DNA from 4 places in the Clostridium sp. 'deep sea' genome. Region 3 is predicted to be linked to each of the others. Evidence: riboswitches for the same ligand, from Rfam matches in the RefSeq annotation. Region 3 holds a riboswitch; each other region holds the start of a gene.
What was found. Region 3 has a riboswitch for cobalamin ahead of IMX26_RS06410 (ABC transporter substrate-binding protein). Riboswitches for the same ligand answer to the same signal wherever they lie in the genome.
Positions count from the first base shown of each region.

Region 1: linked by a shared signal. The riboswitch ahead of IMX26_RS08000 (cobyrinate a,c-diamide synthase) and the one ahead of IMX26_RS06410 (ABC transporter substrate-binding protein) in region 3 are both predicted to bind cobalamin.
Region 2: linked by a shared signal. The riboswitch ahead of IMX26_RS12035 (YidE/YbjL duplication) and the one ahead of IMX26_RS06410 (ABC transporter substrate-binding protein) in region 3 are both predicted to bind cobalamin.
Region 4: linked by a shared signal. The riboswitch ahead of IMX26_RS14865 (ECF transporter S component) and the one ahead of IMX26_RS06410 (ABC transporter substrate-binding protein) in region 3 are both predicted to bind cobalamin.

Region 1 covers NZ_CP063353.1:1,701,368-1,704,814, reverse strand. Annotated here, with positions in the region: gene IMX26_RS08005 (sirohydrochlorin cobaltochelatase) at 86-862, shown strand; cobalamin riboswitch at 1,073-1,264, shown strand; gene IMX26_RS08000 (cobyrinate a,c-diamide synthase) at 1,395-2,777, shown strand; gene IMX26_RS07995 (precorrin-8X methylmutase) at 2,770-3,399, shown strand; gene cbiD (cobalt-precorrin-5B (C(1))-methyltransferase CbiD) at 3,407-3,447, shown strand, end outside.
Region 2 covers NZ_CP063353.1:2,579,436-2,582,882, reverse strand. Annotated here, with positions in the region: gene pruA (L-glutamate gamma-semialdehyde dehydrogenase) at 1-927, shown strand, start outside; cobalamin riboswitch at 1,110-1,297, shown strand; gene IMX26_RS12035 (YidE/YbjL duplication) at 1,467-2,633, shown strand; gene sucC (ADP-forming succinate--CoA ligase subunit beta) at 2,651-3,447, shown strand, end outside.
Region 3 covers NZ_CP063353.1:1,366,259-1,369,705, reverse strand. Annotated here, with positions in the region: gene IMX26_RS06415 (hypothetical protein) at 1-827, shown strand, start outside; cobalamin riboswitch at 993-1,171, shown strand; gene IMX26_RS06410 (ABC transporter substrate-binding protein) at 1,285-2,376, shown strand; gene IMX26_RS06405 (class I SAM-dependent methyltransferase) at 2,561-3,447, shown strand, end outside.
Region 4 covers NZ_CP063353.1:3,189,168-3,192,614, forward strand. Annotated here, with positions in the region: gene IMX26_RS14855 (sugar phosphate isomerase/epimerase) at 1-845, shown strand, start outside; gene IMX26_RS14860 (methyltransferase domain-containing protein) at 1,093-1,704, shown strand; cobalamin riboswitch at 1,749-1,881, shown strand; gene IMX26_RS14865 (ECF transporter S component) at 1,983-2,462, shown strand; gene IMX26_RS14870 (AIR synthase related protein) at 2,465-3,208, shown strand; gene IMX26_RS14875 (cobalamin-binding protein) at 3,192-3,447, shown strand, end outside.

The DNA of each region.
Region 1 (3,447 bases), 340 kb from region 3:
GAAGTTGGTGATATAGTTTTATTTTATTTAAAAATCACACCAATTTTTGGTGTTTTTTTTGTTTTAAAAAAATAGGAGGGTAACTATGGGTAAAAAAGCTTTATTGGTAATAAGTTTTGGCACAACATATCAAGAAACAAGAGAAAAAACTATTTTGGCAATAGAACAGAACTTTGCAAATAAATTTGAGGGATATGATGTATTTAGAGCATTTACATCACGAAAGGTAATAAAAAAACTTAAGGATAGAGATAACATAATTGTTAATACACCAACAGAAGCACTAGAAAAAATATTGCAAAAAAACTATGAAGAAGTAATGTGCCAAAGCACGCATGTAATAAATGGTTTTGAATATGATAAAACTTTAGCAGAAATAAAAGAATTTAGTAATAAATTTAGTATGTTTTCTTTTGGTAAACCTTTGTTGTCTTCTCATGAAGATTATATATCTTCCGCAAAAGCAGTTTTAAAATACATACCTCAACTTAAGGATAATGAGGCTTTATTTTTAATGGGACATGGTACAGAGCATGCTGCAAACGAATCCTATTTAAATTTAGAAGATGCCTTTAGAGAGTTGGCTCAAGAAAATATTTATGTTGGAACAGTAGAAGGGCACCCTGAAATAGAGGATTTAATGCTTACTATTAAATGTAAAGATATCTCTAAAATACATCTAATGCCTTTTATGATTGTAGCTGGTGATCATGCCCAAAATGATATGGCAAGTGAAGAGCCAGATTCATGGAAATCATTATTAGAGAGTCAAGGTTACTTAGTTGAAGTAAATTTAACTGGACTTGGAGAGATACCAGAGATTAGAGACATATTTGTGAAACATTTAAAACAGGGACAATAAAAAAGGAAATAACTTAGTTAATGCCTTTGTTCATTGAAAATATACTAACTATTCGTAGAAAATAACATTTTACAAGCTCTTCTTGACTAATAATAAGAAAGTCTATAGAATGAATTCAGAATTATATAAAAAAAGATTAATTTTATTTGTTTAATAACATAATTTTAATGAATATGATGTAATAAATTATTAATTAATTTTATAATTAAAAATTGAATAGCGATTTAAGGTTCCTTTGTTGGTAAAACAAAGGCTAAGAGGGAAAACGGTGAAAAACCGTTGCAGCCCCCGTTACTGTAAACATGACGAAATCTTAATTAAGCCACTATTTTAACTAAATGGGAAGGCAAGAGAGTAGAGTGATTGTGAGCCAGGAGACCTGCCTTATATCAAGTTAATCAACTACTTCGGTGGGAGGTAGGTGGCAGTAGTAATTAATAATACTTTTATTATTTATGCACACCTATTCCTAGGTGTGTTTTTTGCTTTAAAAATAGTTGTCTTATTAAAATTTTAGAATGAGGTAAGTTAAATGTCAGCAGTAGTTATCGCAGGTACCAACAGTGGCGCTGGAAAAACAACAGTATCTATGGCTATAATGGCTGCTTTGGCAAAACACCATAAAGTACAGCCTTTTAAAGTAGGTCCAGATTATATTGATCCTGCTTTTCATAGCTATATTACAAAACGTAGTTGTCGCAATCTAGACTCCTGGATGGTTCAGGAAAAATACTTAAAATACCTTTATTTAAAGAATAACAACGATGCAGATATTAGCATCATAGAGGGAGTTATGGGGTTATTTGATGGTGCTGAAATTGGCAGTGATATTGGCAGTACTGCTAAAATTGCAAAAATACTTAGCTTGCCAGTAATTTTAGTAGTTAATGCGCAAGGAATCTCCCAATCAGTTGCCGCTATAGTTAAAGGTTATGCTGATTTTGATAAAGATTTAAACCTTAAGGCTGTTATATTTAATAATGTAAGCGGTGAAAAACACTATCAACTTCTTAAAGAGGCTGTTGAAAAATACAGCAATGTTAAAGCCCTCGGTTATTTAACAAAATCACAAGAGGTTATGTTACCCGAGAGGCATTTGGGTTTGGTTCCAGCAATTGAGCAAGGTCAACTAAACAATATTATAAATAAATTAGCTTACTTAGCAGAGCAAACAATAGACCTTAATGGTATAAAGGCTTTAGCTAAAAAGGCTAAGCCTATAAAAGCTGAGTTTATAAACATAGAAAAAATAACAGACTTAAATCTAGCACTTGCTTATGATAAAGCCTTTAATTTTTATTACCAAGATAATTTAGATTTGTTACAAGAACTAGGTGTAAATATTATAAAATTCAGCCCCTTAACAGATAAATGTCTACCTATTGAAGCGAACATGGTTATGTTCGGTGGGGGTTTTCCAGAGGTCTTTGCTGCTGAATTAGAGAGCAATAAAGCAATGTTAACAGATATAAAAAATAAGCTTTCTTTAGGACTACCTTATGTAGCAGAGTGTGGTGGGTTGATGTATTTATGTAATTCAATAACTACCCTACAAGACAAAAAGCATAGTATGGTAGCTTGGTTTAATAGTGATGCTGTAATGACAAAAAGATTACAGCGTTTTGGTTATGCTACCCTAACAAATTTAAGCAGTAACATTTATGGAGATGAAAATCACACAACGAAAGTTCACGAGTTTCATCGCTCTAAGCTATTGCCAAACACTGAAACCAAAGTTTTTAGTTTACAAAAAATACGTAAACAACAGGTTATAAAAGAATGGACATGTGGTCTTTCAAAACTTAATGGTGTGGGTTCATATGCTCATTTACACTATTATGCAAACTTAAGTTTTCCACAAAACCTTGTAAAATCTGTTAACAACTACTTAAAAAAGGGGAGAAAAAATGACTAACTATATAGTAAACCCATATCTTATAGAGGAAAAAAGCATGGAAATCATTGAATCTATAATGAAAAATCCTGCTGGTTTTTCAAAAATTCAATTACCTGTAATTAAGAGAGTTATCCACACCACTGCGGATTTTGAGTATGAGCAGTTAATAAAATTCAATGGTGAAGTAATAAGTAAAGCCCTAAAATACTTAAAAGAGGGCTGCCAAATTTATACTGACACCAGCATGATTAAGGCAGGTGTTAATAAAACAAAACTGGCTTCATTAAACTGTGAGTTATGCAACTATGTACACGATGACGATATCAAGAAAATAGCTAAAGAGCAGGGCATTACCAGATCAATGGCAGCTATTGAAAAGGCATATTTTAATAAAAATATTAAAATATTTGCCATAGGTAATGCCCCAACTGCTTTGTTTAAATTATTAGAACTCTGTAATCAGTATACCAAAGAAACCCCCATTATTATTGGGGTACCTGTAGGATTTGTGGGGGCAGCAGAGTCTAAACAACAATTAGCTAACCATAAACATATTCCTTATATAACAGTTGAAGGTCGTAAAGGTGGAAGTACTGTTACTGTAGCAATTATTAACGCCTTATTAAAACAAATAAAGTAGGCTAACTATGCTTAATAAATTTATTAATAAAGGCGGAAAAAAACTAAG
Region 2 (3,447 bases), 1.2 Mb from region 3:
GCTGGGGTTATTAATTTTGTACCTTGTGATGGACCAGCTATAAGTGAAGTAGCAATAGCTCATAAAGACTTTGCAGGTATTCATTTTACTGGCTCAACTCGAGTATTTGAAATTATTTGGCAAAACATTGGCAAAAATATAGACTCATATAGAAGTTACCCTCGTATTGTAGGTGAAACTGGTGGTAAAGATTTTGTATTTGCTCACAAATCATGTGATGCTCAGGCCCTTAAAACTGCTTTAATACGTGGTTCTTTTGAGTACCAAGGTCAAAAGTGTTCAGCTGCCTCACGTGCCTATATTCCAGCAAGCATTTATAACATTATTAAAGATGATTTAATAGCAGACGTTAGTAAAATTTCAGTTGGCGATGTTGAAGATTTTACTAATTATATGAGTGCAGTTATTGATAAAGTGGCCTTTAATAAAATTGCCAGCTATATTGATTACGCTAAAAACTCAAATGAAGCTGAAATTATTACTGGGGGAACCTACGATGACTCTGTAGGCTATTTTATTGACCCTACTATTATAGTAACTAGCAACCCTAAGTTTAAGACAATGCAAGAAGAAATTTTTGGACCTGTACTTACTATTTATGTATATAATGACGAAGAATTTGAAGATACATTACAGCTATGTGATGAAACATCACCTTATGCTTTAACAGGGGCAATTTTTGCTCAGGATAGATATGTAATAGAACATATGGAAGAAGTACTAAGCCACAGTGCTGGTAACTTTTACATTAATGACAAACCAACAGGTGCCGTAGTTGGTCAACAGCCTTTTGGTGGTTCACGTAAGTCAGGAACAAATGACAAGGCAGGAAGTAAATTAAACCTACAGAGATGGGTAACTTTAAGAAATATTAAAGAAAACTTTAATCCGCCTCATTCATATAAGTATAAATTTATGCAAGATTAATTACTACTATAAGTTTTAGTAGATAACTTAATAAACACACAGAAAAAGACCCATATAGGGTCTTTTTCATTTAAAAACCTATAATTTAATGTTTGTAGCCTAGTACCTTAAACACAAAAAAGACCTTAAAGTTTAAAAAACAACATTGACAGTTTTATAAATGCATTGTATAGTGAAGCGGAATTGAATATTCGGCTATTGGTGAAATTGTTAATACGCAATTTCTTAAAAGGGAAGTTTGGTTAAAAGCCAACACGGTCCCGCCACTGTAAAGGTTAGAAATTTATTATTACCACTGTACTTATGTATGGGAAGGAATAAATTTTGTTATGCCTAAGTCAGGAGACCTGCCAGTAGTAACAATGCTGTAATTTACTCACGAGGATGAGGAGGTGTTATTAAACTATGGTAGGATTATGTATTCTACTGTTTTTGATGTTTGCTTTTCGTAAAGGAAAGGTAAAAGCCAACGAGCACCAGCATTTTTTGAATGCTGGTTTTTTTATTTTTTAAGGTGATAATTTGAGGAGGAGAATCATTTGGATATAAAAAGTATTATCACAAACCCTTTTGTTCTTTTGTTTTTAAGTATAGTTTTAGGGCAGTATCTTGGTAAACTTGAGTATAAAAACTTTAAACTAGGTAGCTCTGGGGGGCTATTTGTTGGCATTTTTTTAAGCTACACGGTAACTAAATGGGTAGCTATTAATGGCAATGTTAGTTTTGGAGCCCCTTTTGTTACCAAAGATTTGTTTAGCTTAAGTTTAATTGGCTTTATTGCCTCAGTGGGTCTTATTGCTTCTAAAAACATTAAACAAACTATTAAAAAAAATGGCTTAAAATTTGTATTTTTGGCTTTTGTTATTACATTTACAGGGGCATGTTTAACCCTAATATTTGCTAAATCCTTTACTCACTTTAGTAACGCAAGCATTATTGGTACTTATGTTGGTTCTTTAACAAGCTCGCCAGGATTAGCTACCGCTTTAGAAATGGCTAAAAATTCAGTAGCTAATAGTGAAGCTTTAGTAGGCTTAGGCTATTCAATATCTTATGTACCTGGAGTAGCAATAGTTATTATTTTTGCTCAGTTTATGGGTAAAAAATATACTAAACAAGGTAAAAATGATAACACTAACGACAATATAACAGAATCAAAAAATACTAGTTTTGATATTATAGCTTTTAGCTTTGTATGTTTAACAGGGGTATTACTTGGCAAAGTAAAGATTTATTTGGGTTCTTTTATTGGTAATTTTGCTTTAGGATCAACCGGTGGAGTACTAATTATGTCTTTAATATTAGGTGAGGTAAAAAAAATTGGCTCTATGAACTTTAGTATGAGTAAAAAATCATTATCAGTAGTTAGAGATATTTCTCTTAATATGTTTTTAGCTATTGTTGGATTAAACTATGGCTATAATGCGGTGTCTCTCATACAGAGCTCTGGCTTGCAATTACTATTATTTGGACTTACTACAGGTAGTCTCAGTGTTTTTATGGGCTATGTGGTAGGCAAATTTGTGCTAAAGCTTAATGTAATACACTTAATAGGTGGTATTTGTGGTGGTATGACAAGTACACCAGGTTTAGCGGCCTCTATTGAGGCGGTTAATAGTGAAGAGGTTACGGTAGGATATGGTGCTACTTATCCATTTGCTCTCTTTTTTATGATTTTATTCACTAATATCTTATTTAAAATATAATATTAGGAGTTTAATTTATGAATATACATGAGTATCAGGCAAAGAGAATTTTAAGTAGTTTTAATATAAATGTGCCAAAGGGCAAGGTTGTTTTTAATAAAGAAGATGCGGAAAGACTAGTTTGGGGTTTAGAGAGCGATGTTGTTGCCGTTAAAGCCCAAATTCATGCTGGCGGACGAGGAAAAGCTGGTGGAGTAAAACTGGCAAATAGTATTGACGAGGTTAAAAAATATACCAATGAATTACTAGGTAAAGTTTTAGTTACTCATCAAACTGGTCCCGAGGGTAAACAGGTTAACTGTGTTTTACTAGAAGAAGGTTGTGAGATTGAATCGGAGTATTATTTGGGATTAGTTTTAGATCGTGATACTTCAACAGTTGCTTTAATAGCCTCTGAAGAAGGTGGTACTGAGATTGAGCAGGTTGCCCAAAATAGTCCCGAAAAAATTATTAAGGTTTTTATTAACCCTTTAGTAGGATTAACAGATTTTCAGGCAAGACAAATTGCATATGGAATCAACATGCCTACTCAATTAATTAATAAAGCTGTTAAGGTAATGAAAAATCTTTATAGTTGTTTTATAGAAAAAGACTGCTCTATTGCAGAAATTAACCCATTAGTTATAACTAAGGAAAATGATATTTTAGCCCTTGATGCTAAGCTAAACTTTGATAGCAATGCCCTATACCGTCAAAAAGATATTTTTGCTCTTAGGGACGAGAGTGAAGAAGATAAAAAAGAGCTTGAGGCCTCTAGGTATGGTTTGTCTTATATATCTTTAAATGGTTCTATTGGATGCATGGTTAATGGAGC
Region 3 (3,447 bases):
TTTCTAATGTCTATAATATAGAGAAACTTGAACAACCCCTAACAGATGATGCCTACTATTTAATCCTTACCAATAATAGATTTATTTTTGGTCATGATTGGCAATGCACTGTGAAATTTTCTAAAACAATTGTCAGTGACAAAAATCATCCTGGACCAATGGTGGTTGATAGCGACATAATAAAAAATATTAATAAAGAACTGCAATATTATTTTGAGAGTAATGAGGTAGAAACACCTGAGTTAGAGATAACTAAAGAGTATGTAAACACTTACGAAAAAATCTTTAAAAACATTGAAAAGCCCATAGTATCATCTTCAAGTGGTAAGTTATATTTACAAGAAGAGGATGATGTTATTTTTGATAAAAATCTTTCACAAGATGAACAAAAAGAACTTATTGGAATGAATTATTTCTGTAGGGATGCAGGTAGAAAATTGATAGCAACAATGGAGGAATCTGCGTTGGTTGTGTCAGCGATGGTTCCTCAAAAAAAATATCCAGGCAGCTATAGTGCTTTACCCTTGTTATATATTATGACATATGATAAAGAAGATATTTCTTCTAATGATGACTATGTATTTATCTATGGAAATCTATATACATTTAATGAACTTGAAGATTTAAAAGTATATGAAGACAAATTATCCATCTGTTATGACATAAGTTCGTTAATTTACACTGACTTAGATGAGTATATTGAGTCATATGTGCAAGCAACACCTACAGCTAGTTATAACGACGAGATTGATGAAACAGTAAAAAATATTTATAATTATTTTAAAGATAACATGAGTAATTTATTTAAATACCATGAGAGTAATTAGTTAATTAAAATTAGTGTGGCTTATGCTGCACTATTTTTTTATTTACGTATAGGGTAAAAAGTAATAATACTATTATCGAATATGTTAAATTATTATGATTTGTAGTTAAAAATTACCAAAAAAGTACATGATAGTACTTGAATATTGAGAGTAATTGCCATATACTAACTTTGGCATAGAAAAGGTGCTCGTAATTGAGGTAATAGGGAAAATAGTGTAAATCTATTGCAGCCCCCGCTACTGTAAGCAGCAATGAAATCTTGTAACCACTGGAGTAATCTGGGAAGGAAAGAGAGTAAATTAAGCTGTAAGTCAGGAAACCTGCCTTTTCTTATTTCAATAAAAACTTCGGTGGGAGGTTCATTTATTAACGGTGTTATTAAATGTACACGTTTTTACTCTTGCCTCTTGGGCAGGAGTTTTTTTATTTCCTCAAAACAAATTTAAGGAGAGAAAAATGAAAAGAAAACTCTTAATAGTAATGATTATTGCTCTTATTTCTTGTATGGCATTGGCGGGTTGTAATAAAGTAGCCCATGAAAAAGGAGCTAGTGTACCAGAGCACAACAATACTAGAACAATCACTGATTTATCAGGGCAAGAAGTAGTATTGCCTGCTGCCAGTGAACTTAATAAAGTTATTATAATAGCTCCACCATTGTTAGCAACGTATGCAAATGTTGTTAAAGATACCGAAAAACTCGTTGGTGTACATCCCCGCTGTATAAGCGATGCAAATCAAGAACTGCTAAAACTTGTTGTTCCTAATTATAAATCAATAAATACAAGTTTTTTAAAGGGCTTTACTTCAAATGCAGAAGAGATATTAAAAATGGCTCCAGATGTAATACTTGTTTATGGGGATTTTCAGAAAAAAGGCTTAGAAAATATTGATATTCCGATAGTAGACTTTTTTATAAAAAATCCCAAAAATGAGGATTGGTCAGTTCAAATAGATAGCCTAATGAGAGAAGTTTTTGAAATTACAGAGCAAAATACATTACAAAAAGAATGGGATAAGGCAAATGAAATAGTTAATGAGGCCTTAAAAAATATCAAAGATGAAGATAAAAAATTAGCAATAATGGTACGAAGCAATAGTGAAGAAATGTTTACTGTAAGAGGTGGAAACTATTATGGTGACGATTGGCTAGTAAAAACAGGTCTTATAAACGCTGCCAAAGATTTAAAAGAAGATGGTGCTCAAATTTCTATGGAGCAATTATATGAATGGAATCCAGAGGTAGTTTATGATTTTCTTGGTGCTGATGCAGATAAGTATTTAGCAAACGAAATCAAAGGACAAGATTGGGATAGTGTAAAAGCATATGAAAATAAGCAAATATACCATATGCCAGAAGGAATGTTTAATTGGGGATCTCCTAATGTTGATTCACCACTCACTTTAATATGGATGACTATGAAGAACTATCCTGATTTGATTGAAGAAGAGTTTTTTAATAATTATATGAAACAGTATTATAAAAGGCAGTACAATATTGATTTAACAGATGAGTTGATGAAGTCAATACTTAATCCTCAAAAATAGCAATAAATACTAAAAGTATATCTATAGTAAGATGTAAAAACCTATATAAACAGGCAGGTAAATGTATTGCTGCTTCCCTGCTTGTTTATAAAATATTATTTGAATAGATAATTAATTTATCTTTACTATTAATAATTGATATAAATATATATATATTTTAAAGATTAAATAAGGAGATATGATATTGAAAAGTGCAATTAAAATGCCACAATATAGTGCTGAGATGTTTTTACGCAAATCATACGAACTACTTGAAACAGAATTAATGTATGCTAGTATTGACTTGGATATATATAAATATTTAAAATCGCCCATTTCTTTAGATAAGCTAGAATTACAAACGGGATATCACAAAAGAAACCTAGAATTAATGCTTAACGCATTAACTTCAATGAATTTTTTAATAAAGAAGGATGGTAAATATTCGAGTACGCCAGAAACCAATTATTATCTTAACTCTAATAGTGAAATGTTTTTAGGAGATCATATTTTATACTGGAGAGATATGACCAATCTCGGAGACCTTGTCTCTTTAGTAAAACATGGTCCAAAAGAGAAAAAGTTTAATGATGATAATGGCTCTGATTTTTTTGATTTTAGATCTATGGGACAAGGTGCAAGAAACACCATGTACTTAGGCAGAGTACAAAACTTTATCTCAATTATAAAGCGATTGTTTAAGGTAAATGATGAATTTAGTGTTTTTGATATGGGCGGTGGCTCAGGATTACTGTCTATTGAAATAGCCAGAAATTTTCCAAACTCAAAAGCGGTTATTTTTGATCAACCCCAAGTAATTGAATTAACAACTGAAATTATTAAAGAGTATAAAATGGAAGATAGAGTAAAAACTCAATCAGGCAATTTTGTTAAAGATTCTTTTAACAGTAAATATAATTTAATCATAGCTTCTGGAGTATTAGATTTTGTTGGTGATATAGATGTAATGATAAAAAAACTTAAAGATAGCCTTACAGATGATGGATATATTTTTATTAGCACTCATGGCATTAATGAAGAATTTACCGGACCTAAAACTTACATTTTAGGTTGGTTAGCTAGTCATTTAAA
Region 4 (3,447 bases), 1.8 Mb from region 3:
TAAGTAAACAAGATAGAGATTTTAGAGAGTATTTTTTTGGTGTTGAGATATGCTCAATAAGTGATAGTAACGATATAGCTGAGTTAATGAAAGAAGCTAAAAAGAATAATTTTAGTTATGGTGTTCATATGCCAATGAGAGCAGGGCAGTGGAAGCTAAGAGATGCCCAGTTTTTATCCAAAAACAAAAACTGTCAGAAGGAGTCTTATAATTATTTAGAGAGAGAAATAGAGTATATTTCACAGTATAAACCTAACTATATATTAATACATTTTCCAAAACCCATGCTCCTAGATGAAAGAGTAGACTGGAGTAGCTGGAGATTTGCAGATACCAGTGAGTTTTATAACGAAACAGACTATCCGTATGAAATGTTTATGCAAAAAAGTGAGGAGTTTTTTATTTGGCTTACAAAGCAAGCAAAAGCGTATGGTTTTACTCCTGTTTTAGAGTTCGACTTAGTAAATAAGTATATCTATGATAACAAAAAATTTTATGAGCTAATTACCAGTTATCCATTAATTAAAATCTGTTTAGATATCCCAAGGCTTCATTTACAAACACAGCTAGATAAATACTTTAAGGTAGATAGCTTTATTAATCAGTACGCAAAACATACCTATTTAGTTCATTTATCTAATCTTAGCATTGAAAAAGGACTAAACCACTATCCAGCCTTACCTAGCCTAAGCCCAAAAGAGGGTTGGGCGGATGTTGAGACCTATTTAAATAAAATAAAAGAACACAATAATAGCTTTAAGCTTTTATACGAGCACTGGTCAAATGCAGTTAATGCCAAACAACTACAAGAATGTTACGACTGGATAGAGGGTATTTTAAGCTAGAACATGTGTTACTAATACAATTAAATTACTTATCATTATAAAATAAATTATCATTAATACAACATGGAATGACTCCAGATTATAGTGCTGAGGCGTAAGAACTTTTATTAAGCAATAACATCTTCATTTTCCTTTGTGTTCTTGTATAATAAAAGAGTGGTTAAATGTAATGTAGGATTTTTAAACCTTCTATTAAATAAAACCAGCGTAGCGAATTATTATTAATAATTTAGCGAGAGGTAATAACATGAACATAAACCAATATATTAATAGCTTGCATGGAAAAAGCCCCAGTGTTTTAGCTGAGATAGAGCAAAATAATGTAACAGGCAAGATAATTTACCCAACTTTAGGAGCAGAAGCAGGTAGATTTTTATACTGCTATATCTTAGCCCATAAACCAAAACAAATTTTAGAGTTAGGTACAGGCTGTGGTTATGCCACAATCTATATGGCCTTAGCAGCTAAAACATATGGTGGTAAAATAATCTCTATTGAAAATAATTCAAACGTACTGGCTGTTGCTAAAAAAAATGTTAGTAAAGCAAAATGTGAAGATAACGTTACTTTATGTTTAGCTAATGCAGAGCAATATGTGCAAACGTGTGAACTAAAATTCGATTTAATACTTCAAGATACCTATCCACAGCTGTATAGCAAGATGCTTAGTAACTGTATTAATATTTTAAACAAAGGCAAAGCCTTAATAACCCATGATGCTTTAGTAGAAATACTAAATGCTCCACCACAATTAGCTAATGATATGAGTGAGTTTAATACCTTATTAACTAAACAACAAAACTTAAGCTCAGCCTTATTGCCTATGAATGATGGGTTATGGTTATCTATAAAAAAATAAGCCTTGAATTTTTTATAAACTAAGCTATAATTAGTGGTGAAAATTGAATATTAGCATGTTTAGGTGCCTTAGTATTTTAAGGAGAATAGGGAATCAGGTGCAAAACCTGAGCGGACCCGCCACTGTAAGCAGCATAAGCTGTAAGTCAGGAGACCTGCCTATCCATAGTTGCTAGTTACCTTCGGGGAATGAGGTGATGCATTGATAAAGTATGTATTTTATTTCCTCTGATAATTCAGGGGTTTTTTTGTGTTTGAATTAGGAGAGGAGATAAAGAAATGAAAACAAAGAGATTAGTAAGAATGGCACTGTTAATTGCTATGTCTTATATCGGGGCGTATATCAAACCCTTTTCTGGACTAGTTGCTACTGCAGCTTTTGACTCAATGCCTGGATTTTTTGCTGCTGCCTGGATTTCACCCCTTGATGGCTGTATTGTGGGTGCAATAGGACATCTATTTACGGCAATGTTACAAGGCTTTTATTTAACTATACCAGTTCACTTAGTGTTAGCTGTTGAAATGGGTTTAATATGTTATGTGTTTGGGTTTATTTGGAGAAAATCTAAAATTGCAGCTATTATTCTTGCTTCTTTACTAAATGGCGTAGCCTCGCCTTTAAGCTTGGTAGTTTTTCCCCATTTAAGCCTTAAAGTATTGTGGGCTATGGTTCCTGTATTAGTATTTGCATCAGTGGCAAATATAGTGGCTGCAGCTGGTTTAACCCTAGCAATGCCTAAAAAAATAAAGAAGATATAACTGTGAAGTATCGAGACGCATTAGTTACAGAATCAAGTAGTAAAACTTTAATAATAACTGCCGATAATAGTGTATCTATTGGTAACAAAGAACATGACTATATTAAAGTTGACCCCAAATTAGTGGGTGCCTTAACAGCTAGAGTTGCTTTACTAGAGGCGGTATGTTTAAATGCTCAGCCAATAGCTGTATCCTGTACTTTATCTTTTCCTTTTGATAGTGCAGATGCGCAAAATATAATGACTGGTATTAAGAGCGAAATGTTAAACTATAGCTTAACAGAACAACAGCTTACAGGAAGCTGTGAAAGCAATTTTCCTGCAACTGTAACAGCAATTGGTATCACTGTAATTAGCGAGCTGTTAAATGAACCCTTAATAAATAAAACAAAGTTAAATGACAAGATTTTTGTAATAGGAAAACCCTTAGTAGGTCCAGAGGTAGTACAGCATAAAAGCCTCTTACCTACTGTAAACACCATAAAGAAATTACAAAGTTTAAAAAATATCCATGAAATTATTCCTTGTGGCTCCGGAGGAGTTAACTCTGAGTTAAAACAGGCTACACTTAATAATGACTGCCATATTGAGTTAGTAAATACCGAACTAGACTTAAACAAATCAGCTGGTCCAGCAACGTGTTTAATTGTAGTTGGAGATATTGAATTACAACATCTTCAATCAGCAATAAATAATAAAATAACCTTAATCGGTTATGTAAGGAGTAAAAATGAAAAAGAATATTAGAGTATTACTAATACTTATGCTTAGCATAGCTTTATTAGCTGCATGTAATACAAATAAAGCAAGAGCAAACGACCTAAAAATAACTGATCAAATGAATCGAGAAATAACTATTAAAGGTGAGGTAACTAAAATTGTTTCATTAGCACCTAGTGCTACCGAAATGCTCTTTGCCTTAGGATTAGGAGAAAGAGTTGTAGGTGTAACAGATTCTTGTAACTATCCTGAAGAATCCCAGAGCA